DNA from 3 places in the Solibacillus sp. FSL W7-1324 genome. Region 2 is predicted to be linked to each of the others. Evidence: a T-box and tRNA genes for the amino acid it is inferred to sense, from the RefSeq annotation. Region 2 holds a T-box; the other regions hold tRNA genes.
What was found. A T-box is a leader RNA that pairs with one kind of tRNA and senses whether it is charged. The one in region 2 lies ahead of ileS (isoleucine--tRNA ligase), so its partner is inferred to be a tRNA-Ile.
Positions count from the first base shown of each region.

Region 1: it has a tRNA-Ile gene. The T-box ahead of ileS (isoleucine--tRNA ligase) is inferred to sense a tRNA for this amino acid. The anticodon was not compared.
Region 3: it has a tRNA-Ile gene. The T-box ahead of ileS (isoleucine--tRNA ligase) is inferred to sense a tRNA for this amino acid. The anticodon was not compared.

Region 1 is NZ_JBBOYH010000001.1:2,692,060-2,702,455, reverse strand. Features, by position in the region: rRNA gene MKY71_RS13490 (23S ribosomal RNA) at 1-1,742, shown strand, start outside; rRNA gene rrf (5S ribosomal RNA) at 1,907-2,022, shown strand; tRNA gene MKY71_RS13480 (tRNA-Val) at 2,032-2,107, shown strand; tRNA gene MKY71_RS13475 (tRNA-Thr) at 2,118-2,193, shown strand; tRNA gene MKY71_RS13470 (tRNA-Lys) at 2,200-2,275, shown strand; tRNA gene MKY71_RS13465 (tRNA-Leu) at 2,297-2,381, shown strand; tRNA gene MKY71_RS13460 (tRNA-Gly) at 2,428-2,502, shown strand; tRNA gene MKY71_RS13455 (tRNA-Leu) at 2,509-2,597, shown strand; tRNA gene MKY71_RS13450 (tRNA-Arg) at 2,617-2,693, shown strand; tRNA gene MKY71_RS13445 (tRNA-Pro) at 2,702-2,778, shown strand; tRNA gene MKY71_RS13440 (tRNA-Ala) at 2,787-2,862, shown strand; tRNA gene MKY71_RS13435 (tRNA-Met) at 2,890-2,963, shown strand; tRNA gene MKY71_RS13430 (tRNA-Ile) at 2,971-3,047, shown strand; tRNA gene MKY71_RS13425 (tRNA-Ser) at 3,068-3,160, shown strand; tRNA gene MKY71_RS13420 (tRNA-Met) at 3,205-3,279, shown strand; tRNA gene MKY71_RS13415 (tRNA-Asp) at 3,283-3,358, shown strand; tRNA gene MKY71_RS13410 (tRNA-Phe) at 3,364-3,439, shown strand; tRNA gene MKY71_RS13405 (tRNA-Gly) at 3,443-3,516, shown strand; tRNA gene MKY71_RS13400 (tRNA-Ile) at 3,528-3,604, shown strand; tRNA gene MKY71_RS13395 (tRNA-Asn) at 3,611-3,686, shown strand; tRNA gene MKY71_RS13390 (tRNA-Ser) at 3,701-3,791, shown strand; tRNA gene MKY71_RS13385 (tRNA-Glu) at 3,794-3,865, shown strand; tRNA gene MKY71_RS13380 (tRNA-Val) at 4,883-4,958, shown strand; tRNA gene MKY71_RS13375 (tRNA-Thr) at 4,969-5,044, shown strand; tRNA gene MKY71_RS13370 (tRNA-Lys) at 5,051-5,126, shown strand; tRNA gene MKY71_RS13365 (tRNA-Leu) at 5,148-5,232, shown strand; tRNA gene MKY71_RS13360 (tRNA-Gly) at 5,281-5,355, shown strand; tRNA gene MKY71_RS13355 (tRNA-Leu) at 5,362-5,450, shown strand; tRNA gene MKY71_RS13350 (tRNA-Arg) at 5,470-5,546, shown strand; tRNA gene MKY71_RS13345 (tRNA-Pro) at 5,555-5,631, shown strand; tRNA gene MKY71_RS13340 (tRNA-Ala) at 5,640-5,715, shown strand; tRNA gene MKY71_RS13335 (tRNA-Met) at 5,743-5,816, shown strand; tRNA gene MKY71_RS13330 (tRNA-Ile) at 5,824-5,900, shown strand; tRNA gene MKY71_RS13325 (tRNA-Ser) at 5,921-6,013, shown strand; tRNA gene MKY71_RS13320 (tRNA-Met) at 6,058-6,132, shown strand; tRNA gene MKY71_RS13315 (tRNA-Asp) at 6,136-6,211, shown strand; tRNA gene MKY71_RS13310 (tRNA-Phe) at 6,217-6,292, shown strand; tRNA gene MKY71_RS13305 (tRNA-Gly) at 6,296-6,369, shown strand; tRNA gene MKY71_RS13300 (tRNA-Ile) at 6,381-6,457, shown strand; tRNA gene MKY71_RS13295 (tRNA-Asn) at 6,464-6,539, shown strand; tRNA gene MKY71_RS13290 (tRNA-Ser) at 6,553-6,643, shown strand; tRNA gene MKY71_RS13285 (tRNA-Glu) at 6,646-6,717, shown strand; gene MKY71_RS13280 (NUDIX hydrolase) at 6,793-7,419, shown strand; gene MKY71_RS13275 (MerR family transcriptional regulator) at 7,525-8,283, shown strand; gene MKY71_RS13270 (TraR/DksA C4-type zinc finger protein) at 8,348-8,692, shown strand; gene MKY71_RS13265 (1,4-dihydroxy-2-naphthoate polyprenyltransferase) at 8,734-9,651, opposite strand; gene MKY71_RS13260 (isochorismate synthase) at 9,893-10,396, shown strand, end outside.
Region 2 is NZ_JBBOYH010000001.1:964,148-974,543, reverse strand. Features, by position in the region: gene MKY71_RS04595 (RluA family pseudouridine synthase) at 1-659, opposite strand, end outside; gene lspA (signal peptidase II) at 659-1,135, opposite strand; gene MKY71_RS04585 (AzlD domain-containing protein) at 1,310-1,636, opposite strand; gene MKY71_RS04580 (AzlC family ABC transporter permease) at 1,633-2,307, opposite strand; gene MKY71_RS04575 (group II intron maturase-specific domain-containing protein) at 2,475-2,960, opposite strand; gene ltrA (group II intron reverse transcriptase/maturase) at 2,864-3,760, opposite strand; gene ileS (isoleucine--tRNA ligase) at 4,332-7,097, opposite strand; T-box leader at 7,342-7,564, opposite strand; gene MKY71_RS04560 (DivIVA domain-containing protein) at 7,631-8,176, opposite strand; gene MKY71_RS04555 (YlmH family RNA-binding protein) at 8,272-9,060, opposite strand; gene MKY71_RS04550 (YggT family protein) at 9,255-9,515, opposite strand; gene MKY71_RS04545 (cell division protein SepF) at 9,538-10,074, opposite strand; gene MKY71_RS04540 (YggS family pyridoxal phosphate-dependent enzyme) at 10,086-10,396, opposite strand, start outside.
Region 3 is NZ_JBBOYH010000001.1:221,912-232,307, forward strand. Features, by position in the region: rRNA gene MKY71_RS01080 (23S ribosomal RNA) at 1-1,147, shown strand, start outside; rRNA gene rrf (5S ribosomal RNA) at 1,331-1,446, shown strand; tRNA gene MKY71_RS01090 (tRNA-Val) at 1,456-1,531, shown strand; tRNA gene MKY71_RS01095 (tRNA-Thr) at 1,542-1,617, shown strand; tRNA gene MKY71_RS01100 (tRNA-Lys) at 1,624-1,699, shown strand; tRNA gene MKY71_RS01105 (tRNA-Gly) at 1,750-1,824, shown strand; tRNA gene MKY71_RS01110 (tRNA-Leu) at 1,829-1,917, shown strand; tRNA gene MKY71_RS01115 (tRNA-Arg) at 1,945-2,021, shown strand; tRNA gene MKY71_RS01120 (tRNA-Pro) at 2,043-2,119, shown strand; tRNA gene MKY71_RS01125 (tRNA-Ala) at 2,127-2,202, shown strand; tRNA gene MKY71_RS01130 (tRNA-Ser) at 2,222-2,314, shown strand; tRNA gene MKY71_RS01135 (tRNA-Asp) at 2,341-2,416, shown strand; tRNA gene MKY71_RS01140 (tRNA-Phe) at 2,427-2,502, shown strand; tRNA gene MKY71_RS01145 (tRNA-Ile) at 2,509-2,585, shown strand; tRNA gene MKY71_RS01150 (tRNA-Asn) at 2,595-2,670, shown strand; tRNA gene MKY71_RS01155 (tRNA-Glu) at 2,673-2,744, shown strand; gene MKY71_RS01160 (MBL fold metallo-hydrolase) at 2,937-3,935, shown strand; gene MKY71_RS01165 (S-layer homology domain-containing protein) at 4,163-8,857, shown strand; gene MKY71_RS01170 (AEC family transporter) at 9,014-9,943, shown strand; gene MKY71_RS01175 (catalase) at 10,132-10,396, opposite strand, start outside.

The DNA.
Region 1 (10,396 bases), 1.7 Mb from region 2:
AAACGATTCACCGAAGCTGTGGATGCATACTTTGAGTATGCGTGGTAGGAGAGCGTTCTAACAGCGTTGAAGTCAGACCGGAAGGACTGGTGGAGCGGTTAGAAGTGAGAATGCCGGTATGAGTAGCGAAACATGGGTGAGAATCCCATGCACCGTATGACTAAGGTTTCCTGAGGAAGGCTCGTCCGCTCAGGGTTAGTCGGGACCTAAGCCGAGGCCGATAGGCGTAGGCGATGGACAACAGGTTGATATTCCTGTACCACCTCCTCACCGTTTGAGAAATGGGGGGACGCAGTAGGATAGGGTAAGCACGCCGTTGGTTGCGCGTGTTCAAGCAGTAAGGCGTGTATGTAGGCAAATCCGCATACTTTAACGTTGAGCTGTGATGACGAGCTCGTATGAGCGAAGTTCCTGATTTCACACTGCCAAGAAAAGCCTCTATCGAGGTGAGAGGTGCCCGTACCGCAAACCGACACAGGTAGTCGAGGAGAGAATCCTAAGGTGTGCGAGAGAACTCTCGTTAAGGAACTCGGCAAAATGACCCCGTAACTTCGGGAGAAGGGGTGCTTCTTTGGGTGCATAGCCTAGAGAAGCCGCAGTGAATAGGCCCAGGCGACTGTTTAGCAAAAACACAGGTCTCTGCAAAACCGTAAGGTGACGTATAGGGGCTGACGCCTGCCCGGTGCTGGAAGGTTAAGAGGAGCGGTTAGCGCAAGCGAAGCTGTGAATTGAAGCCCCAGTAAACGGCGGCCGTAACTATAACGGTCCTAAGGTAGCGAAATTCCTTGTCGGGTAAGTTCCGACCCGCACGAAAGGCGTAACGATCTGGGCACTGTCTCAACGAGAGACTCGGTGAAATTATAGTACCTGTGAAGATGCAGGTTACCCGCGACAGGACGGAAAGACCCCGTGGAGCTTTACTGTAGCCTGATATTGAATTTTGGTACAACTTGTACAGGATAGGTAGGAGCCAGAGATCTCGGAGCGCCAGCTTCGAAGGAGGCGTCGGTGGGATACTACCCTGGTTGTATTGAACTTCTAACCCATGCCCCTTAGCGGGGTAGGAGACAGTGTCAGGCGGACAGTTTGACTGGGGCGGTCGCCTCCTAAAGAGTAACGGAGGCGCCCAAAGGTTCCCTCAGAATGGTTGGAAATCATTCGTAGAGTGTAAAGGCATAAGGGAGCTTGACTGCGAGACCTACAAGTCGAGCAGGGTCGAAAGACGGGCTTAGTGATCCGGTGGTTCCGCATGGAAGGGCCATCGCTCAACGGATAAAAGCTACCCCGGGGATAACAGGCTTATCTCCCCCAAGAGTCCACATCGACGGGGAGGTTTGGCACCTCGATGTCGGCTCATCGCATCCTGGGGCTGTAGTCGGTCCCAAGGGTTGGGCTGTTCGCCCATTAAAGCGGTACGCGAGCTGGGTTCAGAACGTCGTGAGACAGTTCGGTCCCTATCCGTCGTGGGCGTAGGAAATTTGAGAGGAGCTGTCCTTAGTACGAGAGGACCGGGATGGACATACCGCTGGTGTACCAGTTGTCTTGCCAAAGGCATCGCTGGGTAGCTATGTATGGACGGGATAAGTGCTGAAAGCATCTAAGCATGAAGCCCCCCTCAAGATGAGATTTCCCATTACGCAAGTAAGTAAGACCCCTGAAAGACGATCAGGTAGATAGGTTCGAGGTGGAAGTGCGGTGACGCATGCAGCTGACGAATACTAATCGGTCGAGGACTTAACCACATTTTATTGCACAAACTCAATGAAACGTTTATCCAGTTTTGAAAGAATGAAAATTCTTTTCAAGGGTTTCAAGACACACTAGTGGATTGGAAGCCAATTAAGGAACGTCTACTAAAAGCACCACGTCCTGTGGTAACGTAGACGCCAGCACATCCATGTGCAAGTGAAGTGATGATGGCAAAGAGGTCACACCCGTTCCCATACCGAACACGGAAGTTAAGCTCTTTAGCGCCGATGGTAGTTGGGGGCTTCCCCCTGTGAGAGTAGGACGTCGCTTCGCTAGAATATTGGAGGATTAGCTCAGCTGGGAGAGCACCTGCCTTACAAGCAGGGGGTCGGCGGTTCGAGCCCGTCATCCTCCACCATTTCTAAAATGCCGGTGTAGCTCAGTTGGTAGAGCAACTGACTTGTAATCAGTAGGTCGAGGGTTCGACTCCTTTCGCCGGCACCATTTAGAGAGCCATTAGCTCAGTTGGTAGAGCATCTGACTTTTAATCAGAGGGTCGAAGGTTCGAGTCCTTCATGGCTCACCAGTTTATATTTAATACTGCTTAGCGGGTGTGGCGGAATTGGCAGACGCACTAGACTTAGGATCTAGCGCCGCAAGGCGTGGGGGTTCGACTCCCTTCACCCGCACCATTTTAATTTCATAAAACTGTCAGAGTAAAAATATCTTAAGCATTTTGCGGAAGTAGTTCAGTGGTAGAACACCACCTTGCCAAGGTGGGGGTCGCGAGTTCGAACCTCGTCTTCCGCTCCAAAAAATGCCGGGGTGGCGGAACTGGCAGACGCACAGGACTTAAAATCCTGCGGTGAGTGATCACCGTGCCGGTTCGATTCCGGCCCTCGGCACCATCTTTACAATAAACAATATGCGCCCGTAGCTCAATTGGATAGAGCGTCTGACTACGGATCAGAAGGTTGTGGGTTCGACTCCTGCCGGGCGCGCCATATTATTTCGGAATGTAGCTCAGCTTGGTAGAGCACTTGGTTTGGGACCAAGGGGTCGTAGGTTCGAATCCTGTCATTCCGACCATTATTTATGGGGCCTTAGCTCAGCTGGGAGAGCGCCTGCCTTGCACGCAGGAGGTCAGCGGTTCGATCCCGCTAGGCTCCACCATAATTTTGTAACCAAAATAAAGATCCTGGCGGTGTAGCTCAGTTGGCTAGAGCACTCGGTTCATACCCGAAAGGTCGTGGGTTCGACTCCCTCTGCCGCCATCTTAAAGGACCTTTAGCTCAGTTGGTTAGAGCAGACGGCTCATAACCGTCCGGTCACAGGTTCGAGTCCTGTAAGGTCCACCAGTTAACGTACTAATAATAATGGAGGTATACCCAAGTCTGGCTGAAGGGATCGGTCTTGAAAACCGACAGGCGGGTAACACCGCGCGGGGGTTCGAATCCCTCTACCTCCTCCATTTTTACAAACTGGGTACTGAAAACAGGTTCAACATCATATTATCGCGGGGTGGAGCAGTGGTAGCTCGTCGGGCTCATAACCCGAAGGTCGCAGGTTCAAGTCCTGCCCCCGCAACCAAATGGTCCCGTGGTGTAGCGGTTAACATGCCTGCCTGTCACGCAGGAGATCGCCGGTTCGATCCCGGTCGGGACCGCCATTTGTGGGTTTGTAGCTCAGTTGGTAGAGCATTAGATTGAAGCTCTAAGTGTCGGCGGTTCGATTCCGTCCAAACCCACCATATGCGGGTGTAGTTTAGTGGTAAAACCTCAGCCTTCCAAGCTGATGTTGTCGGTTCGATTCCGATCACCCGCTCCAGTTTTTAAATAGGGCCTATAGCTCAGCTGGTTAGAGCGCACGCCTGATAAGCGTGAGGTCGATGGTTCGAGTCCATTTAGGCCCACCATATTATTCCGAAGTAGCTCAGTTGGTAGAGCATCCGGCTGTTAACCGGCAGGTCGCAGGTTCGAGTCCTGCCTTCGGAGCCATTTTTTCTATTTTTGGGGACATACTCAAGAGGCTGAAGAGGCGCCCCTGCTAAGGGTGTAGGTCGCGTAAGCGGCGCGAGGGTTCAAATCCCTCTGTCTCCGCCATCGGCCCGTTGGTCAAGTGGTTAAGACACCGCCCTTTCACGGCGGTAACACGGGTTCGAATCCCGTACGGGTCATACATAGAAAAGCGGAAAACGCTAAGTACTGTTACATGTACTTAGCGTTTTTTTGCGTCAAAAGCTCTATAAAAATAATAAACAATGCTGCAATACTCAAAGAACTAATAATTTCTTATACAATAGTATATTGTTCAAAGATATAAAAACTAAGTTGAAATATAATTTTCCAATTAACCCACAACAGTTATCTTCTTTAAATGAATTATTTTATTAGTGTAGCTAAAAAAGCATATTTTTTCGATCACTATGTTGAAGGATGCATGATTAAAGGAGAATATGCTAGAAGGCAGGAGCGGAAATGTAGAAGGGATTGTCCAGTTATTAATTAACCATAGAAGTAGTTCAGTTAAAGCAAATTAGAGGGGGAATAAACCTACTTATCCCTATAGTCTATGAATAGAGGTATTAAATCCCCAATACCATTGTAAAAAGCAATTCAAAAGGTGAATAACAAGGATTTACTATCTGATTCGTTGAACCCCAAATAAAGCTGCCGTATGCATAAATCCATCTAAAGAATATACCCATTTCAAAGCATTTAATTATGAATAATATTATTATAGAATAACATAGGAAAAATGGAGAATACTATAGAGATAGAGAATATATTGAAAAAACATTAGGATGAAATAATAAAAGATATAGACTAAAAAATAATGGTAAATGTATGGACATTTCCTTGACAGTTTTAGTTGATAAAATGTATAAATAAGAAGTCGTATATTCTAAAACACTTGATATTTATCAGTAATGTTAATAATTATATCAGAATGATTTATAAATATTAAAAACAAGTCTTGATAAAATTAGTCAAACATATTAGAATTTCGTTATACTAAGTAAACGTTTTCATGTGCAACCTCAATGGAATTATGGAAAAAATAGAAAAAAATATATTTTATAAAAATAATTTCAAAAAAAGTATTGCATTATAAAAAAAGTAATGATAATATAAATCTTGTCCTTAAGAGAAAGGACATGCGGTTACAAAAGAGTAACTTGCAAAGACCCATTGGAGGATTAGCTCAGCTGGGAGAGCACCTGCCTTACAAGCAGGGGGTCGGCGGTTCGAGCCCGTCATCCTCCACCATTTCTAAACTGCCGGTGTAGCTCAGTTGGTAGAGCAACTGACTTGTAATCAGTAGGTCGAGGGTTCGACTCCTTTCGCCGGCACCATTTAGAGAGCCATTAGCTCAGTTGGTAGAGCATCTGACTTTTAATCAGAGGGTCGAAGGTTCGAGTCCTTCATGGCTCACCAGTTTATATTTTATACTGCTTAGCGGGTGTGGCGGAATTGGCAGACGCACTAGACTTAGGATCTAGCGCCGCAAGGCGTGGGGGTTCGACTCCCTTCACCCGCACCATTTTAATTTCATATTACTGTCAGAGTAAAAAAATATCTTAAGCATTTTGCGGAAGTAGTTCAGTGGTAGAACACCACCTTGCCAAGGTGGGGGTCGCGAGTTCGAACCTCGTCTTCCGCTCCAAAAAATGCCGGGGTGGCGGAACTGGCAGACGCACAGGACTTAAAATCCTGCGGTGAGTGATCACCGTGCCGGTTCGATTCCGGCCCTCGGCACCATCTTTACAATAAACAATATGCGCCCGTAGCTCAATTGGATAGAGCGTCTGACTACGGATCAGAAGGTTGTGGGTTCGACTCCTGCCGGGCGCGCCATATTATTTCGGAATGTAGCTCAGCTTGGTAGAGCACTTGGTTTGGGACCAAGGGGTCGTAGGTTCGAATCCTGTCATTCCGACCATCATTTATGGGGCCTTAGCTCAGCTGGGAGAGCGCCTGCCTTGCACGCAGGAGGTCAGCGGTTCGATCCCGCTAGGCTCCACCATAATTTTGTAACCAAAATAAAGATCCTGGCGGTGTAGCTCAGTTGGCTAGAGCACTCGGTTCATACCCGAAAGGTCGTGGGTTCGACTCCCTCTGCCGCCATCTTAAAGGACCTTTAGCTCAGTTGGTTAGAGCAGACGGCTCATAACCGTCCGGTCACAGGTTCGAGTCCTGTAAGGTCCACCAGTTAACGTACTAATAATAATGGAGGTATACCCAAGTCTGGCTGAAGGGATCGGTCTTGAAAACCGACAGGCGGGTAACACCGCGCGGGGGTTCGAATCCCTCTACCTCCTCCATTTTTACAAACTGGGTACTGAAAACAGGTTGAACATCATATTATCGCGGGGTGGAGCAGTGGTAGCTCGTCGGGCTCATAACCCGAAGGTCGCAGGTTCAAGTCCTGCCCCCGCAACCAAATGGTCCCGTGGTGTAGCGGTTAACATGCCTGCCTGTCACGCAGGAGATCGCCGGTTCGATCCCGGTCGGGACCGCCATTTGTGGGTTTGTAGCTCAGTTGGTAGAGCATTAGATTGAAGCTCTAAGTGTCGGCGGTTCGATTCCGTCCAAACCCACCATATGCGGGTGTAGTTTAGTGGTAAAACCTCAGCCTTCCAAGCTGATGTTGTCGGTTCGATTCCGATCACCCGCTCCAGTTTTTAAATAGGGCCTATAGCTCAGCTGGTTAGAGCGCACGCCTGATAAGCGTGAGGTCGATGGTTCGAGTCCATTTAGGCCCACCATATTATTCCGAAGTAGCTCAGTTGGTAGAGCATCCGGCTGTTAACCGGCAGGTCGCAGGTTCGAGTCCTGCCTTCGGAGCCATTTTTCTATTTTTGGGGACATACTCAAGAGGCTGAAGAGGCGCCCCTGCTAAGGGTGTAGGTCGCGTAAGCGGCGCGAGGGTTCAAATCCCTCTGTCTCCGCCATCGGCCCGTTGGTCAAGTGGTTAAGACACCGCCCTTTCACGGCGGTAACACGGGTTCGAATCCCGTACGGGTCATACATAGGAAAACGAAGAACGCTAAGTACTGTTACATGTGCTTAGCGTTTTTTTTGTATAAAAGGAGCGGATCTTGTGAATGAACGTTTAAAAGTATTTGATCAATATTATAAGGAAACGGGCATTGAACAACGTAAACTCATTCATGCAAAAGGTTATTGGCATGAAGTGTTTCATTGCTGGGTTATTGAAAAAACAAATTCAGAATGGCGCATTTATTTACAGCTGAGAAGCAAAAATAAAAAGGATTACCCAAACCAATTTGATATCACCGCAGCTGGTCATATACCGGCAACGGAGACGATTGAGGACGGTGTACGCGAATTAAAGGAAGAAGTAGGGATTAACGTAATGTTTTCGCAATTAACGTCACTTGGAGTCATCCCGTACAGTATAGACAATGAAAAAATAAAGGATTATGAGTTTGCAAACGTATTTGTATATGTGTTAACAGGAGGAATTGAGCAGTTTACTCTTCAACGCGAAGAACTTGATGGTATATACTCTGCTAACTTAAACCAATTTATATTGCTTGCGACACATAAAATAAAGGAAATCGAAGTATCCGGTTATAAATACGTAAATGATTTACGTCATGATGAAGTGAAACGGATCGGACTAGAACAAATGTCTGCACTGCCCGAAAGCTATTTGCAGGAGTTTATCCCGAGATTGAAAAAGATGTTAATTGAAGCAACCTGAAAACACTTAGGTTAGCTTCTTTTTTTAGAATAATTAAGAAAATATAATTAACTATTGACCTTCACGTTGCGTCAACCTTTATAGTACTAATTAGGAGGTGATCATGTGCTAATTAATGAACTGGTCAAACTTTCGGGTGTGAGTGCACGCACACTGCGATATTACGATGAAATCGGCTTGATGAGGCCTTCTGCTGTTGCGGAAAATGGCTACCGGCAATACAGCCAAGACGATATTGACCGGTTACAGCAAATACTATTTTACCGGGAGCTTGATTTTAAGTTAGAAGAAATAAAGAAATTGCTCGATCATCCTGATTATAAAGTAAAAGAAGCACTGAAAAAACAATTCGAGCTACTACAAAAGAAAAGACAATATATCGACGACTTACTAATAACGATAGAGCAAACAATCCAAATGATGGAAGGGGAACTTAAGATGACAAATGAACAGAAGTTTGACGTATTTAAAAACAAATTGATCGAAGAAAATGAAAAGAGCTACGGTCAGGAAATACGTGATAAATACGGTGAAGCTCAAGTGGAAACGAGCAATAAAAAATTCAGGGATATGACAGAAGAACAATATAATGCGATGCAGCAACTGGAACAACAACTATTTGAACGTTTAAAAGAAGCGCTTGTGTCCGGGGATGTAACATCAGACATAGCAATGGAAGCAGCGGAACTTCATAAACGCTGGTTAAGCTTCTCCTGGGCAAAATATACTCCTGAAGCACATATAGGCCTAGCACAGATGTATGTAAGCGATGACCGGTTCACTGCTTACTATGATGAGCGTGTCGCTCCTGGAGCTACACAATTTTTGCATGATGTAATCACTGTTTATGCAGCGAACAAATAAGAAAAGATGTTTTAGAAATCCCCATAAAGGTAATATTTTATTAATGGAAAAAGGGGGATTTAATATGGATATCAATCAATTACAACAATTACGTAGCGTTTTAGAAGAGGAACTTGCGACATTGCAGGAGCATGTTAATGAAGAACCATCTTTAGATGAAACAGAAATAACGGCAGTTGATAATCATCCGGCAGATGCAGCAACTGATTTAACGACAATTGTTACGGAAAAAACATTAAGTGAACTGAAGGAAGACGAAATCGAAAGAATTCAAACAGCTTTAAATGCTATGGATGAGGGCACATACGGGGAATGTATCGTATGTGGAAAAGAGATTCCCTTTGAGCGTTTAGAAGCGGTTCCGACAGCTTTAACATGTATTGACCATGTAGAAGAAGTGGCAGAATAATAAAAGAGGTATGTTGACTGTTCAACATACCTCTTTTAGTTTTAAATGAAATATGAAATTAATAGACCTACAGCCAACAAGAAACCGAAAATCGTGTTTGTTTGGGCTGTATATTTCATTGCCGGCATTACTTCCAGCGGTTTTTCTTTTGCTCGGAATAATTTAATCGCTTCAATCGGTTTTTTCACGCTTAATAATACAAGCAGTGCCCATGGTGTCAAATGACCTAGAACGATAAGAACAATGATCCAAATATACGAAACAATAAAGAAACCGGCCAGTACAGTTACTGCGTTATGTCGGCCAACTAAAATGGCCATCGTTTTACGTCCGCCTTCTGTATCTCCAACAATATCCCGGATATTATTTGAAAGCATAATCGCTCCGACTAAAATCATACTCGGCACAGAGATAATTACAGCATCAGCTGTTACATCGCCTGTTTGAATAAAGAAAGCAATCAGAACAATCCCCATCCCCATTACTGCCCCTGAAACTAGCTCTCCGAACGGTGAATAAGCAATCGGATACGGTCCGCCAGTATACAGATAGCCGATCAGCATACATACAAGACCGACAGCAACAAGCCACCAGGATGTCATGGCACATATGTAAACGCCTAATAGCATTGCGATACCGTAAAAACTTAGCGCAATAGCCATAATAGTTTTTGGTGCTACACCATGTCGGACGATTGTGCCTCCAATACCGACTGAATTTTCATTATCCAGGCCAAGTTTATAATCATAATATTCATTGAACATATTGGTTGCTGCCTGTATGAGCATACTGGCAATAAGCATTGCAAAAAACAGTCCAAAATGAATTGTTTCATGATTTATAGAAAGTGCCATAGACGTACCTAATAATACAGGTACAAATGAAGCTGTTAATGTGTGGGGACGTGTTAAATGCCACCAAACTTTAAAACCCGTGTCCGCTTCAACGACTTTTGTCATAAAAAAACGCTCCTAACTAAATACAATTATCTAAACTATTGTAATGCAAATAAAACAAATTGAACAGAGTGAAGGGACAATACATGTAACGTTTGCTCGAAAAATGTTATGATAGGAACGTATTATTTACTGCGCGAACGCAAAAAAATAAGCAAATTATATAAAAATTCAGGCACGTATTAAAATAACGCTATACTTGCATCATACTTAGTGAATTTGCAACATGACGGAGGGAATTTTCATGCAACACAAGTGGTACAACGCCACTGAAATAGAAGTAGGCTCAAATTCAAAGCAAATTTTTTATATGGAAACAATCGAAGTAAGCCGATTATCCGCATTGGCATTTTTTGCTGCGGGCGAATCGAAATATAAAGGAAAACGCAACTACTGGCAAAATCGTGAAAAAACCTTCACATTGGTTGGTTTAGGTCATGCCTATACAATCGAAAACAATGCATCTGATGCCCGTTTCGATTTAGTAGAACGTGAATGGAAAAAACTGACGAGTCAAATCATAGAGGAAGATCAGCATCTGCAGCCAATCCTTTTCGGCGGTTTTACTTTTGATCCGCAAAATGAAGTTTCGGCAGAATGGACAAACTTCCCGCAAAGCTATTTTACTGTCGCAACACATCAGTTAGTTATTCGTAATGATAAAGCGTATGTAACAATTAACTATATTACGGATGAGGAAAATAGTGCGAAAACATTTGAAGCACTTCGTAAGGAACGTGATGAACTC
Region 2 (10,396 bases):
AAGTCACCAAAACGCTCGATTACTTGGAAATGTGTAACCGCATGCTTGCCTTTATCGACAACTGCCTGCTTTTGACGGTCTTTCTGGTCACGGCCGATCGGTGCATCAATTGTGCCTTTTTCATGCGCAATATGACCATGTACTAAAGCCGTATACTTACGTGTTACCGACTTCTCAACAAGCTGATTAACAAGACTTTCATGGGCAACATCATTTTTAGCAACCATTAATAAGCCGGACGTATCCTTATCTATACGGTGTACGATACCTGGACGTGCCACACCGTTAATGCCTGATAAGTCTTTGCAGTGATGCATTAAACCATTTACTAATGTGCCTGAAGTATGGCCTGGTGCCGGGTGAACGACCATTCCACGCGGTTTATTCACGACTAATACGTCGGCATCTTCATAAACGATTTCCAAATTTAAATCTTCTGGAATGATTTCCAAATCTTCCACTTCAGGAACCGTTACTTCAATAACGTCCCCTTGTTTTACTTTATATTTTGCTTTTACGGCTGCACCGTTCACTAAAATACGCTCTTCATCCAGCCAGTTACCAATTTGCGAACGTGACCAAGATTCTTCCATTTGTGAAAGTGCCTTATCGATACGTTCTCCTGCAAATTCTTCTATTGTTAATGTGACTACTGTCATTATTTCACCTTTTTCTTATCCTTTTTTTCTTCTAGTATGATCGTAATGAAAAGCATTACAACAGCAATTGTTAAAGCTGCGTCTGCAATATTAAAGATCGGGAAATGATAATTGATTACCGGTATAAAAACATCGACAAAATCAACTACTTCTCCTCGGAATAAACGGTCAATAAAGTTACCGACCGCACCACCTAACAACAGCATTAAGCTTGCATGAAAAAGTGGCTTACCTTTTGCTTCTGTATGATTAAAATAAATAATTGCGATAATGACAGCTACTGTTACGAGTGAGAACAACCACATTTGTCCTTCTAACATGCCCCAAGCCGCACCACGGTTACGATGCGATAAGATGCCAAACCAAGGATCCCATACACTGATGCGTTCCCCTAATTCCATATTTTTAACAATGAGCCATTTTGTCCATTGATCCAAAATGACTGCAATTATTGCGATTCCGTAATATTTATACACAGCAGATCCTCCGTTTACGATATATCTTACCTATTTTAACATAAATATCAGACCATCTGATATTTTTAATACGCGAAAAGTGACAAGAAAGGAAAATAAAACACTCTTCATTACTCGAAAAGTTCTACAAAAAAAGCTTGTTTAGTCACATTCAACTAAACAAGCCTTAAACCTTCAACCGAATAATAACCGCAGTCCCGCCATTGTCACGACACCGGCAACTACGGTTTTTGATAAACTTTTTGTAAGTAAAGCAATAAATAGTGTTGGAATAAACGCTATTACATTTAGCCACTGAACCGTAACGAATGCTTCTTCTTTCTCGAAGAAACCTTCAATTACGAGGGCGGACAATATACAAACCGGTATGTAGGCAAGCCATCGCAGAACAATTTTCGGCATTTTCATATTTTTCACTAATATAAACGGCATTATTCTAGGAATCCATGTTACTAAGGCACATCCTAAAATTAATAATACCATCGCTAACGAGGTTGTCATTTTTCCAATACCACCCCAATCGTCGCAACAACCATTGTTGATAACAGAACAGCTAAATGCCCCGGCATGAAGTAAAGCATCCCGTACATGCTGATCACCATAATGGCAATCAGTTTTATGTAATGCATTAATTTTTCTTTTGGAATGCTCGCAAGTGTCAAAACAAGCAGCGCAACAAACATTGCCACTAAAGCATAATCCAGGCCCCATTTTTCCGGATCCGGCAGCCATTGCCCGATAATGCCCCCAACTGTACACGCCGCAATCCAGCTTGTATAGGCCGTTATATTTAACCCATCCATCCACCTTCCGCCAAGACGCCCTTCTTTTCCGGCAGCAACGATGGAGACACCGAATGTTTCATCTGTCAGCAATGTCCCGAACCCGATATTACGCAGCGTCGAATACTTGGTGAAGTACGGTGCAATTGTCAAAGACATGAGCAAGTGCCGTAAATTGACGATAAAGATTGTGACAATGACCGCTGTTACAGGAGCTCCTGCTAAATACAATCCACAAAAGATAAACTGGGCGGAACCGGCATATACAAGCACCGACAGTAAAAATACTTCCAATACCGAGATGCCTGATGCAATTCCGACCACACCAAATGCAAGACCGATGCTAATATACCCGAGTAATGTTGGTACACAATCTTTTATCCCCTGCATAAACGTATCAGGAGTCAATGGCTTTTGTTCGATTTGTTCCAAAATATACAACTCCTAAATATTTTATTTTTTCGGAAAAATAAAAAAGGTAATCGAGTAGGAGGCTAGCCATTAATTGGCTAGCCGACCTCTCACACCACCGTACGTACGGTTCCGTATACGGCGGTTCAATCTTTTGAGTATCTTTGCTCGTAAAATTGGGACAGGTCTTTCAGTCCCCATTTTACGAGCCTTTTATTTGGAATGGCTTGGTGTAGAACCTCGCTTCGTGATATTCGCCAGTACCCTTTTCTTGAATGCGCCGTTTTCATCGCTTCATCATGTTGGATTCCGTATTGGCGTAATTTCACATATTTAGTTCGTGGTAGCTTCCACCGTTTCCATATTAATTGACGTAAGCGATGGTTTAACCATCCCTGTAATTCTTGGATGAAAGTTTTCATGTTGGAAACTCCGTAGTAATTAATCCAACCAACCGTTGTTTGATTGATTCTTTTCACAATCTCACTAAATGTCCCTGTTCGTTTACGACTCGTCAGTATTCTTAGCTTATCTTTTAGTCGTTTCTTGGCGGACTTGATTGGTCGGTATCCCACTTTCCCGACAGATTTTGTAGATGAAACCCTAAGAATGTAGCTGCTGTTGCGCCACATACTTTACTTTTCTGCTCATTGATTGTGAGACCCAGTTCATCTTCGATAAAATTCTTGACACTGGTCATGACGCGTTCACCTGCTCTTGGTGACTTTACATAAATCACAAAATCATCCGCATAGCGAATGAATCGGTGTCCTCGTTTTTCTAACTCTCTATCTAGCTTGTTTAAATACACGTTTGCTAGAATTGGAGAGAGTGGACCCCCTTGGGGTGTACCTTCTGTCGTTTCAATGAGGATGTCCTTGTCCAATATGCCTGAGCGTAAGAATTTCCATATTAGCTTAAGTACTATTTTATCTGTTATGAATTCTTCCAAATAAGCTCGTAGTCGCTGGTGATGAATCGTATCGAAGTAACTTTTCAAGTCACAATCGACCACTGTTCGATAACCTTCCTCGTAATATTTCTTAGCGAGGGCAATTGCCTGGTGTTGGTTTCGACCTTTTCGGAAGCCAAAACTTTTGTCTGAAAAGTGTGGATCAATTATTGGTTGGATGACTTGTAGAATGGCTTGTTGAACAACTCTGTCCAATACACATGGTATACCTAGATATCGTTTGGAGCCATTCGCTTTTGGGATAGCTACTCGTTTCACTGGTTGAGGTTGGTAGGAACCATCTTTTAATTTCCTTTTCAATGGTTCCTCGTATTTTATTAAATGCGCCTTCAGTCCATCAACCGTGATACCGTCGATTCCAGGTGCTCCTCCATTTCCTTTTACTTTCTTATATGCATTCCATAGGTTTCTATGGGACGCAATTCTGTCAATTAAATTGATACTTTCTTGTTTCTTCATTTCCATGTTTACATCCCTACACGCTCTTATATACTCTTTCGCTTCCAGCTTATCCCTCTATAAGTAGCCATCTATTCGGTCTATACCTTGATGTTTTCTGTGTTTTGGCGGGATGTCTCCACCTCCTTGTTTCTTTCAAGATTTAAAAGATTGTTCGGCCCTTCATCTTCGGTCGAAGACTACTATGGCTTCTGCTGACTTCTCTTGATTCATCCATTTATCACTAAACAAATTGTTAATTGAATAACCCTCAAGAGACCTCCCCGGGTAAGCACAACCGCCTTCCTCTCATGTAACTGCCAGATTTACTGTATGGGATTTGGGCAGTATTGGACTTCGCTTTGTTTAGCAAGCTCATCCGTCCCAAGTCAGCCTTTTATCTGATTTCTGTTCGTCAGTTCGAGAGTTTGCGTCCGACTTCCTTCAGATTCCACGTCACCATGGACACCCTTGTCTTTCGCTAACAGTTCCTACTGCCAAGCCTGTAGTGGACTTTCACCACCAGGCTGTTGTGCATGCCGGGCACACTAAAGGAACGCCATTGCCAAATTGGCAACAGCGTTCAAAGTTTTTATACGTAATAGTTTTCTACAACATCCGCACAACGTTTACATAGTGTTGGGTGGTTTTCGCTTGCGCCGACTGTTTCTGAAATTGTCCAGCAACGCTCACATTTTTCACCATCTGCTTTTTCAACAACTAACGCTGTTTTATCAAGTGCTAATGCTTCTACAGGTGCATTTTCCTTACTTCCTGCGATGAAGAATTGAGATACGATTGAAAGCTGTGCAAAATCGATGTTTGCATCATTTAAAAGCTCGATTGTTTCACTGTCTGCATAAACCGAGATTTTCGCTTCCAGTGATTTACCGATTGTTTTAGCATTACGCGCTTCTTCCAATGCTTTTAACACTTCGTTGCGTACTGCAATTACTTTTACCCATTTCGCACGTAGATCCGCAAAGTTTGCTTGTTCCACTACTTCTGGGAAATCTGTTAATTGTACAGATTGTGGCTTGCCATCAAATTCGATGTAGCTCCATAACTCTTCTGTCGTATGTGGAATAATTGGCGTTAATAATTTCACTAATGCCATTAATGTATCATACATTACCGTTTGCATTGCACGGCGGTTTTTGTTGTCCGTTCCTTCGATATACACAACATCTTTTGCAATATCCAAGTAGAATGAAGAAAGCTCGATTGCTACGAAGTTATTTACAGTTGTGTAAACTGTTGAGAAGTCATAACGGTCATATGCTTCACGGATTGTTTTTACAACATCCTGTAAGCGCATGTACATATACTGATCCATTTCGCGTAACTCTTCATAAGCGACACGATCAGTCGTTTCGTTAAAGTCTGTCACATTTCCGTGCAGGAAGCGTAATGTGTTACGCACTTTACGGTATGTTTCAGAAACTTGCTTCAACATATCCATTGAAATACGAACATCCCCTGTATAGTCAACAGATGCTACCCACATACGGATAATGTCGGCACCGTATTGGTTCATCACTTTGATCGGGTCAATCGTGTTACCAAGAGATTTGGACATTTTGCGTCCTTCGCCGTCCAATACGAAACCATGTGTTAATAAACCTTTGTATGGTGCATGCCCATTAATCGCAACAGATGTGATTAATGATGAGTTGAACCAGCCACGGTGTTGGTCAGAACCTTCAAGATAAAGGTCAGCAGGGTATTTCAGTCCGCGTTCCGCTAATACACCTTGGTGAGATGATCCAGAGTCGAACCATACATCCATAATATCGTTTTCTTTTGTAAACTTGCCGTTCGGGCTGCCTTCATGAGTGAAGCCCTCCGGAAGCAAGTCTTTTGCTTCACGCTGGAACCAAATATTCGAACCGTGTTCACGGAATAATTTTGAAATATGCGCAATTGTTTCTGATGTGATGATCGGTGTTTCATCTTCCGCATAGAAAATCGGAATTGGTACACCCCATGCACGCTGACGGGAAATTACCCAGTCACCACGGTCACGAATCATATTGTAAAGACGTGTTTCGCCCCAGCTTGGTGTAAATTCTGTCGCTGTTACTGCATCTAATAATTCACTACGGAACATTTCAACAGATGCGAACCATTGCGGTGTTGCACGGTAAATTACCGGTTTTTTCGTACGCCAGTCATGCGGGTATGAGTGTGTAAATTTAGAAACATTCAATAAAGCATTTTCTTCTTTTAATTTTTCAATGACAACCGGATTTGCTTTTTCATAGAATAATCCTTCAAAACCAGGTGCTTCATTTGTGTAGCAGCCACCGTTATCAACAGGTGATAAAATGTCCAGACCATAGCGTTTACCGATCTGATAGTCGTCCTCACCATGACCAGGTGCTGTGTGTACACAACCAGTACCAGCGTCAGCAGTAACGTGGTCACCTACCATCACTAATGAATCACGTTTGTAGATTGGATGTTCTGCAACGATCATATCAAGCTGTTCGCCTTGTACTTCCTGAACGATCTGAACATCTTCCCAGCCGAATGTCGCTGACAGTTTTTCCAGTAAATCTTTTGCAACAATATATTTGCTGCCGTTTGTTTCTACGACAACATATGTGAATTCAGGGTTAACCGAAATCCCTAAGTTTGCCGGAATTGTCCATGGCGTTGTTGTCCAGATGACAAATTTAGCATCTGCCGGTACTACGCCTTTGCTGTCTTTAATGCCGAATGCTACATAAATTGAATACGATTCAACATCTTTATATTCGATTTCCGCTTCTGCCAATGCAGATTCAGAAGATGGAGACCAATAAACCGGTTTTAAGCCTTTATAAATATAGCCTTTTTCCGCCATTTTCCCGAACACTTCAATTTGGCGTGCTTCGAATTCAGGTTTTAATGTGATATACGGATTTTCCCAGTCACCGCGTACACCTAGACGACGGAATTGGCTTTTTTGGTTTTCGATTTGTTCATAAGCGTATTTTTCGCAAAGCTCACGGAATTCTGCAACCGACATTTCTTTACGTTTAACACCTTTATTTGTTAATGCCTGCTCGATTGGTAAACCGTGTGTATCCCAGCCTGGAATATATGGCACGTGGAAACCTGACATCGATTTTTGTCGGTTAATCATATCTTTGATAACTTTGTTCAATGCGTGACCGATATGGATGTCTCCGTTTGCATATGGAGGACCATCATGCAGTAAATAGTGAGGACGGTCTTTCGTACGCTCCAGCACTAATTTGTTAATATCCATTTCATCCCATTGTGCCTGAACTTGTGGTTCTTTAGTTGGCAAACCGCCGCGCATAGGGAAGTCGGTTTTCGGCATTAATAATGTGTCTTTATACTCTACCATTGTAAATTCCTCCTAGTGTTCTTATCGATTGCTGATTATTGATTTCCATTCCGGGGATGGGGCCAACACGATGTTGTCACGAAAGCATTGTCACAGGAAGTGACGATTTTGGCATTCGTTCCATCCCCCCGTTTCTAATCAACAGCTTCAACAAATAATGCAGCTTCTAAAATAATCATGTTTTTAATGCTCTTAAGGATTTGGTAGCTTTTTATACAACAAAAAAGCCCCTCCATCCCTGTAAAAAAGGGACGAGGAGCATTAGTCTCGTGGTACCACCCTAAATTCGCTAAATACAATTAGCCTCATTAGACACTGTAACGTCGTGTGCTACGAAATAACTTACTCGAATTTCAGTTATTTAGCTCAGGAGTGATTTTCGATTTAACTTGCTTCGTTCGAGCTCTCACCGTCCTCGAATCGCTAAACCACAATGTTAAATTTACTGTCTCCGTCAAAGCCTGATGCAAGTGCATCCTATTCATTATTTTTCAGTATATGAAAAGGCTGTATAAAATGTCAAGTACCGTTGACTAATACACGGCATTTTCGTCATTTTGGTTCTCTTCTTTGATTTCTTTACGATTGTTTTCCTGGATTTCCGTTAAATCTACATCATATTCCAGTAATTGATCCCAATCGCCTGTATTCAGTAAATCAAGCTGTGCTTCCACTAACATTTTGAATCTGTTGCGGAACACTTTCGACTGTTTTTTCAATTCGTCAATCTCAATCGTCACTTTTCTCGCTTTTGCCAATGCGTCATTGACAATACGATCCGCATTTTTTTCAGCTTCTTTAACGATGAGCTTTGCTTCTTTTTCGGAATTGCGACGAACTTCGCCAGCTGCCTCTTGAGCAACAACAATTGATTTTTGTAATGTGTCTTCCAATGAATTGTAATGATTCATTTGTTCCGACATCATTTTAATCTTTTCCTCGAGCTCTTTTTTCTCGCGTAAAACAATCTCATAATCTTTAATAATCTGATCTAAAAATTCATTTACTTCGTCTTCTGCATAACCACGGAAACCACGTGTAAACTCCTTATTATGTATATCAAGAGGTGATAATGGCATATCGTTCTACTCTCCTTTTTTACGTGCATTCTTACAAGTATTATAAACGTTTCTTTTCGGAATAACATCATGTTTTCCTAAAAAACAGTTGAAAATTATACTTTTTGCTCTAAACGACCTACTTGTAATCGAATCTTATCTTTTTTTGTCCGTCCTTCTGTCATGATGACTTTTAACCGTCCATATCCCCGTGCAGAAATAATGTCCCCTTCCTGCAATTCAAAGGCAACAGCTTCTCTGACAGTCCAGTTAACCTTTACTTTTCCTGCATTGATCAGGCTTTGCGATTTTTGACGGGAAATATTTACGATTGTCGCCAAAACCACATCAAGACGCATGGAAGAAACCGTGTGCGAGCTTTCGACCCATTGCTCCTCGTTTTGAATATACGGTGTTGTCGCATCCATTTCCTCAGCGCTTACTTTCACCTTGCCGATACCTGTTAAATGCAAACGCACATAATCCGCGATTTCCGAAGCAATAGCAAATTGGACCGTATTATCGGCAAGCCGGATATCGCCAAACTTACTGCGGTCAAGTCCGATCGATAATAAGGCACCTAATACATCAGGATGGCGCAGCTGGACAAATTTTGTCGGGTAATTCAATGAGTATACAGCAATCTGAAAATCGGTTTCAACCGGCTCGTAATAGGAAGGAGCGATCAGCATACGTTTACGCTCTGCTTCTTCAAATACCCCTTCTGTAAACACGCGGAGATCATCGGATTGCTGAACAATGGACTCTACGATAAAACGCTGTCTCGGATCTAAAAAATCCGTCAATTTTGGAGCATAGCGATCTTCTACTTCACGCTGCCATCCAATAACTTGCTCAATGAAAGGTTGTTCATCTTTACGAAAATGCTGGATTAAATGCTCCATCATAATTCCTACTTTCTTTTAAACTGTGTTACTAATTTTTCCACTTTTCAATTAAATTAAACTTCTATTTTATGTATAGGTGTTCGGCTCATTCCGGAACCTTTCCCGATTGAAGGCTGGCCAGCTACAATCCGATAACACCGAAAACAGCCGGAAATAAAGAAAACTCCTACAATGGCAGGAGTTCAATTAGATTATAGGAAAAATGCTAGGACGCTATAGACGCCTCGCTCAATAAATACTAACGCGAATAAACCGACAATTGGTGAAATATCAATCATGCCAATCGGTGGAATAAATTTGCGGAAGAATCCTAAATACGGTTCACATACTGTTTCAAGGAAACGACCAACAGCCGATTCTTGCAGTGCCGGAACCCAAGACATTAATATGTATCCAATCAGCATAAAACGGTAAACAAGAAATGCTGTTGATACAATCGAAAATATGATCATGTTTTTACCTCACAAAATTTAATTACTCGAACGTTAAATTAGAAATTTCTCCAGTTACTTCAACATTTTCCGGTGTACATAGGAAAATATCATTTCCAATACGTTGAATATCTCCACCTAAAGCATACACTGTTCCACTAAGAAAATCGATTATTCGCTTCCCTTGATCTCGGTCGATGCGCTGTAAATTGACAACGGTAGCACGTTTATTTTTTAAATGTTCCGCTATGTCCTGCGCCTCTGCATATACACGTGGTTCTAATAATACTAACTTTGAATTCTTCGATGAAGACGCAGCTTGAAGGCTCACAACATTGTTATGATTTTGCATCACGACTTCATTGCGTGGTGGTTGCTGTTGCATTTTACGCTCCTTCTTCATTCGGTTTTGAATGAGTTGTGGTTGCTGCTTTTGGCCATAATCCTGATAAAATTGCTGTGGTTCATTTTGAACTGCTTTTGGTGCTTGTTTTTGCACTGTTTGATTCTTGGCAGGAGCATAATCTTCTTCTATTTCTTCTAAATAAAAGAACTTGTCAAAAATATTTTTAATGCTCATATTAATCCTCCTTAGCCAACAAGAGCTGTTCCAATTCTAACAAATGTTGCCCCTTCTTCAACTGCAATTTCGTAGTCATTTGACATGCCCATCGATAATTCAGTACAAGGTACATTTGGAATGTTCAATTGTGACACTTCTTGTTGCAATTGTTTTAACTGTTTAAACACTTGTCTAATCATCGTTTCATCTTCAGTAAAAGGAGCCATTGTCATTAAACCTACTACTTCAATTTTTGAAAATTGCTCAAGCTGCTTTACGAAATCCAGCGCTTGTTCTTTCGTTAAGCCATGTTTCGATTCTTCACCGGAAACATTGACTT
Region 3 (10,396 bases), 740 kb from region 2:
GCAGTGAATAGGCCCAGGCGACTGTTTAGCAAAAACACAGGTCTCTGCAAAACCGTAAGGTGACGTATAGGGGCTGACGCCTGCCCGGTGCTGGAAGGTTAAGAGGAGCGGTTAGCGCAAGCGAAGCTGTGAATTGAAGCCCCAGTAAACGGCGGCCGTAACTATAACGGTCCTAAGGTAGCGAAATTCCTTGTCGGGTAAGTTCCGACCCGCACGAAAGGCGTAACGATCTGGGCACTGTCTCAACGAGAGACTCGGTGAAATTATAGTACCTGTGAAGATGCAGGTTACCCGCGACAGGACGGAAAGACCCCGTGGAGCTTTACTGTAGCCTGATATTGAATTTTGGTACAACTTGTACAGGATAGGTAGGAGCCAGAGATCTCGGAGCGCCAGCTTCGAAGGAGGCGTCGGTGGGATACTACCCTGGTTGTATTGAACTTCTAACCCATGCCCCTTAGCGGGGTAGGAGACAGTGTCAGGCGGACAGTTTGACTGGGGCGGTCGCCTCCTAAAGAGTAACGGAGGCGCCCAAAGGTTCCCTCAGAATGGTTGGAAATCATTCGTAGAGTGTAAAGGCATAAGGGAGCTTGACTGCGAGACCTACAAGTCGAGCAGGGTCGAAAGACGGGCTTAGTGATCCGGTGGTTCCGCATGGAAGGGCCATCGCTCAACGGATAAAAGCTACCCCGGGGATAACAGGCTTATCTCCCCCAAGAGTCCACATCGACGGGGAGGTTTGGCACCTCGATGTCGGCTCATCGCATCCTGGGGCTGTAGTCGGTCCCAAGGGTTGGGCTGTTCGCCCATTAAAGCGGTACGCGAGCTGGGTTCAGAACGTCGTGAGACAGTTCGGTCCCTATCCGTCGTGGGCGTAGGAAATTTGAGAGGAGCTGTCCTTAGTACGAGAGGACCGGGATGGACATACCGCTGGTGTACCAGTTGTCTTGCCAAAGGCATCGCTGGGTAGCTATGTATGGACGGGATAAGTGCTGAAAGCATCTAAGCATGAAGCCCCCCTCAAGATGAGATTTCCCATTACGCAAGTAAGTAAGACCCCTGAAAGACGATCAGGTAGATAGGTTCGAGGTGGAAGTGCGGTGACGCATGCAGCTGACGAATACTAATCGGTCGAGGACTTAACCACATTTTATTGCACAAACTCAATGAAACGTTTATCCAGTTTTGAAAGAATGATCTTTCTAAGGGTTTCAAGACACAAGCTAGTCGAGGAAACGACTGAGTGATTGAAGGAGCGTACTCAAGTACGTGACTGAAAGAACGAAGGAAGTTGACGAAGGATAGCGCCGTGTATTGGAAGCCGTAATAGTGAAGTGATGATGGCAAAGAGGTCACACCCGTTCCCATACCGAACACGGAAGTTAAGCTCTTTAGCGCCGATGGTAGTTGGGGGCTTCCCCCTGTGAGAGTAGGACGTCGCTTCGCTAGAATATTGGAGGATTAGCTCAGCTGGGAGAGCACCTGCCTTACAAGCAGGGGGTCGGCGGTTCGAGCCCGTCATCCTCCACCATTTCTAAAATGCCGGTGTAGCTCAGTTGGTAGAGCAACTGACTTGTAATCAGTAGGTCGAGGGTTCGACTCCTTTCGCCGGCACCATTTAGAGAGCCATTAGCTCAGTTGGTAGAGCATCTGACTTTTAATCAGAGGGTCGAAGGTTCGAGTCCTTCATGGCTCACCAGTTTTATAAAATTATACATACTGTCAGATATAAATGATCTTAAGCATTTTGCGGAAGTAGTTCAGTGGTAGAACACCACCTTGCCAAGGTGGGGGTCGCGAGTTCGAACCTCGTCTTCCGCTCCAAAATGCCGGGGTGGCGGAACTGGCAGACGCACAGGACTTAAAATCCTGCGGTGAGTGATCACCGTGCCGGTTCGATTCCGGCCCTCGGCACCATTTTATAATTCTTATTTCTAATAATGCGCGCCCGTAGCTCAATTGGATAGAGCGTCTGACTACGGATCAGAAGGTTGTGGGTTCGACTCCTGCCGGGCGCGCCATAATATATTTACTGACATATTCGGAATGTAGCTCAGCTTGGTAGAGCACTTGGTTTGGGACCAAGGGGTCGTAGGTTCGAATCCTGTCATTCCGACCATCATTTTGGGGCCTTAGCTCAGCTGGGAGAGCGCCTGCCTTGCACGCAGGAGGTCAGCGGTTCGATCCCGCTAGGCTCCACCATTTATATTTTATTCCCTTTGGAGGTATACCCAAGTCTGGCTGAAGGGATCGGTCTTGAAAACCGACAGGCGGGTAACACCGCGCGGGGGTTCGAATCCCTCTACCTCCTCCATTTTAATATTTTTTTCTTCAAATGTTGGTCCCGTGGTGTAGCGGTTAACATGCCTGCCTGTCACGCAGGAGATCGCCGGTTCGATCCCGGTCGGGACCGCCATTTTTTTTATGGGTTTGTAGCTCAGTTGGTAGAGCATTAGATTGAAGCTCTAAGTGTCGGCGGTTCGATTCCGTCCAAACCCACCATACTATGGGCCTATAGCTCAGCTGGTTAGAGCGCACGCCTGATAAGCGTGAGGTCGATGGTTCGAGTCCATTTAGGCCCACCATAGTATTATTCCGAAGTAGCTCAGTTGGTAGAGCATCCGGCTGTTAACCGGCAGGTCGCAGGTTCGAGTCCTGCCTTCGGAGCCATTGGCCCGTTGGTCAAGTGGTTAAGACACCGCCCTTTCACGGCGGTAACACGGGTTCGAATCCCGTACGGGTCATATACACTTGAATGAAAACACATTGCATATTTTGCAATGTGTTTTTTTGATGTTTTCTTTATTTCTTGACGGAAGCATCTGCTGTTTGATGAACTCATAGTCAGGTATTATAAAGTTACAATAGAAAGGGCTGTCTGAAATGAACATAGGAGCAAGCCCTTTCTGCATAAAACAGTGGGAGCAGGTGGAAAAGTGGATGCGATAATAAAAACAGGTAATAAAGCAGTCTACCCGATTATTTTCCCTTCTGACTATAGTGGATTGGGGAGTATTAACTGTTATGTCTATCAAAATGGTGAAGATTATACATTAATTGATGCGGGCATAAAAAATGAGGAATTTGAGCAGTTTTTTTATCAGAAATTGAAAGACTATAATATTGAAATTAACCAAATTACCCGTATTATTTTAACGCATTTTCATAATGACCATATAGGGGTGGTAAATCAAATTACGAATGTTTATCCGATCCCTGTCTATGCCAGTGATATCGCCATTCCTCGTCTAAAATGTGAAGATGATTACTTACAGCAAAAGCTTACCTTTTACTATGAATTGTACAAGCAATACGGCGTACCGGAATTTGCCCGTGAACGAATGTTAAAAATGGAGAATACGCTTCACAATAAAGTACATGTGATAATCTATCCGCAGATTATGAAACTGGGAGACGGGCAAGAAATCGGAGGATTACAAGTAATCGCTGCTCCCGGACACTCACCGGATTCAATCTGTTTGTTTGATGAGGAGACAGGCTGGTTATTTGCGGGAGATTTTTTGTTAGCTAACGGCATGACTAGTGCTTTAATTGATCATGATCATTCGGGAAACATAACGAACCCGTTTAGCCAGTATATAGACTCGATTGAAAAAGTGAATGCTTATAATGTGCTTACCGTGTTTGCCGGCCATAAAGAAATTTATGAAAATTTAAATGAAGTGATGGAGAAAAGCTTAAGTAAAATAGAATACAAACTGCAAAAGGTTATATCCAAAATTAGTGAAGGCCAACATACGGCGAAACAATTAGGAGAAGCAATCTATGGTGAGCGCTTTTCGAAATATTTTACATTTATCATTTCTGAAATAATCGGGTTAACGCTCCTTGGAGAACAACGCGGTTTAATTGTGCGTGAACTGCGCAACGGGGAGTGGTATTTTACGGTTACAAGTTTGATTGAGGATAAATGAAGCAGCTGCCCGGGGGCATAATAGCCTCCTTTTTTCTATAAGTTCATATTTTCACTCGGAATAATCTGGAGTATAAAAATATATTCTAATATTTACCTTTCCTACAGTCATAAATACATTCTTTTTTAAAATTAACTACCTATTTTTGTTCTAAAATATGGAATATGAACCGATATAAAAAGTATTGAGTTATGTACATAAATAGAAATATTAAGGAGAAATCTTATATGAATAAATCTAAAAAGATATTAGCAGCATTAGTTGCAGTTCCTGCTAGTGTTGTTGTTGCAGGGGTAGTGCAGGCTGAGGAAATGACTACTTCACAAACTTTTGAATTTAAGAATAGCTTTACAGGTAATTCCTCATTTATAGAACAAACAAGCACAAAAACACTTTCAATAGATAACGAAGAAGATTTGAAAAATCAGATTTTGTTTGAGTTGGCGAATTTTAATAAAGGATTTACGATTACATATACAGGTACAGAAATTGCTTCATATAAAATTGCAATTGAGAAATTAATGGGAGAAGTATTATCTGAATTAAACACATCAAAAGTTGTAACAACTTCTTCTAATGACACTGTAACATTTGATGTAACAGAAATTTATGGGATTTTTAATAATATGCGTGTAAAAGCGACTGAAACAAAAAATGATGATGTATTAACATCGGTAAAATTAGATTTCTCGTTTAACTATTACGATACCATCACAAATGGTCAACCTACTAACTTTATAGCTGCAAAGGCTAAGTATAGTGATATTAAGTCAAAGGTAGATGAGGCAACAGGTCAAGTTGCAAAAATTAAAGTTATTCATGACTATGTAATTCAAAATACGCATTATGTAGCTACCAATCATAGTGTAGCTTCAATAAGCGGATTATCATCCCATGCCTATGCTTTATGGATGTATACTCTACTAAAACAAGTTCCATCAATGGAAGTCCAATATGTATATGGAATTGTAAATGGGGAATATCGTTCATGGAATATTGTAAAAATCGGTACGGAGTGGTATCACCTTGATGCAGCAAGTGATGATTCAGCAGAAAAAAGCGACAAGCGTATTCAATATCGCCATTTCTTGACATACACACCAAATGAGCGTCGTATTTTAAGTGAAAAAAACGCTGAAATTACAGATACAACATACAATTATTTCAAAACAATCGACAATCAAGCACAATCAACAACTCATATATATTATCCTAATGCACAAACATCAGGAGAAATATATCAGTTAGATTTAACTTCACTTACATCAACTCCATTAGCAATTGACCGTAGTAATGCAACGACAGGTACAGGTCGTATTGTTTATTATGAGCAAACGTCTGGCGATGCAGCAAATATTGAAGTTGTAAGGAAGTACTTATATTTTATAAATGATAGTCAAGGAAAGTATTTATATCGATATGAACTTAATTCAAGCAAACTTGAATTGATTTTAAAAGAGCAGTTGCAGTCGATTGAATTAGGTACAAATATTTTAAATTATAAAACAATTGATGGAGAATCTGGATTTTTGCCATTGTCACGGATAGAAGATTTGAATAATGAGTTGGCAAATAAGGTGAATTCAGAAATTCAGAAATTAGTAGATACAGAAGATCAAACTACACAAAAGTTTAAAGAAGCGGTAATGGCCACACGTCAATTATATTTGGCACTGACAGAAGGGCAGCGATTACTAGTATCTAATTATCAAAAACTTGTAGAAATCGAAGGAACTTTGACCAGCGATGTAAAAACATCTGCCGTTGTGGATATTATCAACAAGTTAGATGAAATGGATGAAAGTTATGTTAAAAATGTCGATGATGCATTAAGTGCCTATAACGGACTTAGTAATAAAATGGCGGTTTATAATTATTCTATTTTACAAGAAGCGGTGAAAAAGGTTGATGCTGCACGTCAATTAAAAAAGAACTTAGATTCAAAAGTAGCGAGCGTGATAAATGAAGACCCGTTTGCACAAATCCCGGATTTCATCGTATTTGTTGAAGATTTCCTGAAAAAATTTGATAGTTATTTACCATCGATTCGAAACGGCGTTCCAGGACTGGGTGATATTGAAACTTATCATGAACGTACAGTAAATCTTCGTCAAGATACAGAGGATTTTGTTAATACAGTAAAGATTATAGATGAAGAGGCATTGGATTTTATAACAACTATGGAAGTCATAGAAAAACAGTACGATGATCTTCTCTCAAGTCAAAAACATATTATTAAAAGTGCTGATGGCAATATAGTTAATGAAAAGCTTGCCTTAATGACATCGATGAAGGGTCAAATAAAAAAATTCAATGAGTTGATGGACAGTCTTTCAATATCCGATACTATTACGGATGATTTTGTTAGTAAAGTACAACAGGCGCAATCACTATATAATGACATGAAGCTAGCACAGAAAAATGCTATTTCAGAAGAAAATACTGAAAAACTAAAAGCTTTAATAGATCGCATAAATGTAATTTCTGAAGATGTATCATTAAAAGCTTTGATAAGTGCAATTACAGCGCTGGATTTTGCAGAAATGACTTCTTTAGACAATTTAGTAAGCCAGGTCACATCAGCAGATACGGTAAGTGTAGTTGCTGCCAATTTAGGTATTACAGAAGAACAAGCGATTGCATTATTATCAACAGATGTAAGAACAAAGTTAGTTGAATACCGTCAGTTGAAAGAGTTAGCTATTAATTCAGCAAAGCCATTAATAATTGAAATGGGTGCCCTTGATGACGAATCTTCGGCAACAACTATTATGGAAGTAAGACAGCGATATACGAATTTAATTGCTACGGATAGCCGTTTTGAAAAGTTCTTTATCGAGGAATTGAAAGAGTTAAACGCTCAAGAAAAACGGATTAAAGAAGCGCTACTTGCAGCAGAAGCACAAAATATTATTGTAAATATTGAGCTATTATCTGAGGAATCAACTTATTCAGAAGTACAGGCCGTTTATCAAAGTTATCAGGCATTATCAGATGAGGTAAAAAATATTGTAACAAACAAAGAGAAATTACTGGGGTTATGGGATAAAGTATCAAAGGATGCAACAGCTTTTCAAAAAGCAATCGATGATGTAAATAATGCAATTGAAGCATTAGATAGTCAATCGACAAAAGAAGATATTGAAAATGTTCGTGCTGCTTATAATGAGCTTACACAAGAACAGCAAGTGAAAATAAAGAATTATGGGAAACTTGATTTACTTATAGAAGCTTTAGAAGCATTGGAAATAGAACTTTCAAACAGAATTGCAGCTGAAAAGGTAGTTGAACTAATTCAGATTCTTAATAATGAATCAACACCAAATGAAATTAAAGCTGCTCGTGATGCTTATACTGATTTGACAGAAGAAGCAAAAAAGCTAGTTCCTAAGAAAGTATTGGAAAATCTAGAGTATTTTGAATTAGTATTGGAGTCGCAAATTGCACAGGCTGAAAAAGAAGCGAAAGTTGTGATGGATCGTATAAATCGCATTGATAAAACGAAATACACTGATGCTCAAATCAAGAGTATTCGAATGGCGTACAACGCATTAAGTGATCTTGCGAAATCGTTTGTAACAAACCTCAACATTTTAATTGATGGCGAGAACTATATTATTTATCAAAATACAGTTGTGAAGCAGGCAAAGCTTGATGCCAATGCATTTGATATTTACATGAATGATGTTAGCCGTAGTTCGACAACACAGGAAATTGCAAAAGCCCGTTCACTATACAACAACTTATCGGCGGAAGCAAAAAGACATGTTACAACGTTGGAAAAGCTTGTCCGTCTTGAAACAATGTGGAGAGACCCGTATTATATTGAGCTTGTGTATACGTACTATCCGGATTATATCCATGATATAAAGCCTGGTGGAGTAGTCATTGAAAAGCCATCATACGACCCGCTTTACATTCCGGACGATTCGGCGAGTACTGTGGCGACAACGATTCCAAAAACAGCAAGCTGGTCACAATATGAGACGATGACTTACCAGAATGGACGCTATTCAACACAGATTACTTCTTCTCAAGTGAAAAACAACGCAGACCGGAATATCCGTTTAAAAGCAGGAGATATTGAAATTGTTATTCCTACATCAGAAATTCAAAGCTCTACAGCAGCGGTTGGAGTGTCTGTAAGTGTGACGAATAACCAGTTGAACATTCAGTTTACAGAAGGAAATCGTGCAAAAACATTTGCAAGTACAGTAGAAGTTCATGTTCCGGTATCAAAATTAAAGGCGAATACTTCGCAAGTTGTTCAGCGTGTTACCTCAACAGGTACGTCACCGTCATCATTTAAAGTGGATGGCTCAACATTCATTATCCGTACAGCGACGGGTGGTACATTTAAAGCAGCGAACAGCAGTGTCATCTATACGGATATTCCAAATAATGACCAAGGACGTGCGATTCGGGAGCTGACAAAGCGCGGTATACTATTTAATACAAAAAACCGCCTGGTGCAAAGCTCTAAACAAGTAAGCAGACTTGATGTTGCAGTGATGATTGCATCTGCACTTGATGTATCGAGTAACACTAAATCAAAATATTTGGATATAGCCAATACACAGCAGTTGAAACTCGTTCAAGGTTTATTGGAAGCGGGAATTATGAGCGGGGCTACATCGAGCCGGTTTGCACCTAATGCCTCTGTGACAAAGCAGGAAGCAGCCATCATTATAGCCAACATGTACCGTTACTTAAATCAGGATTTGGCGAAAGCGTATAATGAACTAAACTTCAGCTATACAGATATCGCAAACCTGACATTTGAAGCACGTCAAAGCATAGCGATTTTAGAGCTATTTGGAGTTGTTGATGGGGAAGGCCTATTTAATCCTGAGAAAGCATTATCGCGCGGTGAGTTTGCCGAGCTTATATACAATGCATTAATAGCAATCGACTACTTATAAAATTCGTAAACCTATGATTCCCACTCAGGAGTCATAGGTTTTTTAGTGGAAAACAGCTATGTTGGGATAGAAAAAGGAGTCGGATGCTCTGACAACTCCTTTACAAATACGCTATAATTAACAACTACAGCACACATGCACAAAAGGAGTTTTCGCATGGTCTATTTATCGATGATTTTCTTCAAAATTGTTGCACCGATTTTAATTTTGCTTATTATAGGTGCCATTTTACAGCGCAAGTTCCAGTTTAACCTTAAAGCCTTATCCCAACTCATTACATACTGTTTCATGCCGGCAGCAGTGTTTATCAATATTTATGAAACTTCCATTGAAATGAGTGTACTCGGACAAATTACGATTTTTATTATTCTGTTTATCGGTGGGCAAATGCTGTTAAGTCAGCTGCTCGCAAAAATGTTAAAACTTGATAAAAAGGAATCGGCTGTTTTCAAAAACAGTGTTGTCCTTATCAACTCGGGCAACTATGGAATTCCGGTGGCACAAATGATATTCGCAACGCAGCCGATTGGAGTAGCGATTCAAGTCATTCTTGTTATTTTTCAAAATATGACGACCTATACATATGGCTTGTATAATTTAATCTCATCAACAAAATCCGGAATAGCAATTGTCCGGGACTTTCTGAAAATGCCGATCGTTCATGCGCTAATTATAGGCGCGGCATTGAATTACTTTCATGTCCCGATCCCGGAAACATTTAGTATTCCACTTGAACATATTGCAGACGGATTTGTGGCGGTTGCCCTTATTACATTAGGGGCACAGCTTTCTACAATTGAAATGCGGTCGATGTTCAATAAAACCATTTTTGTTAGCTGCTTTACACGGTTGATAGTCGGTCCGGCAACAGCACTTCTCATTATTTTCGCACTTGGCCTGGATGGGGTAGTGGCACAGTCTCTATTTATCGCAAGTGCATTCCCGACATCCAGAAACAGTTCCAGCTTGGCGCTTGAGTATGATATTGAATCAGCTACAGCAGCTCAGACAGTACTGTTTTCAACGATTATCAGCTGTTTAACAGTAACGGTTGTAATTTATTTATCAACAATTTTATTTGCATAGACAAGGGCTGCAGTAAAGGTGAATTCAACTTTTGCTGCAGCTCTTTTCACATAAAAAACCGCAAGTATCCCCTCAGATACTTGCGATTGTAAGCGATTATAGTTGGATATCAATAACGCTTTCGTAAACTTACGAAAAGCTAGTGAATTTAACAATTTGAGCAAGAAGCTAAATTCATAGAGTACATCTTAGTACATACTTACCGGATTAGAGTATGGGTTTGAAAGGTCCATACCATCTAATGAAAGACCCATTGCCTTCGCTACACCTTCACCATATGCTGGATCAGCTAAGTAGCAGTGTAAAATGTGACGGCGTTTGATGAATTCTTCAACACCGTTCATTTCAGCAGCAGTTGTTTCGAATAAACGTTGTTGCTGTTCCGGAGTTTGAAGACGGAATAATTTACCTGGTTGCTCGAAGTAGTTGTTGTCATCTTCACGGAAATCGTAG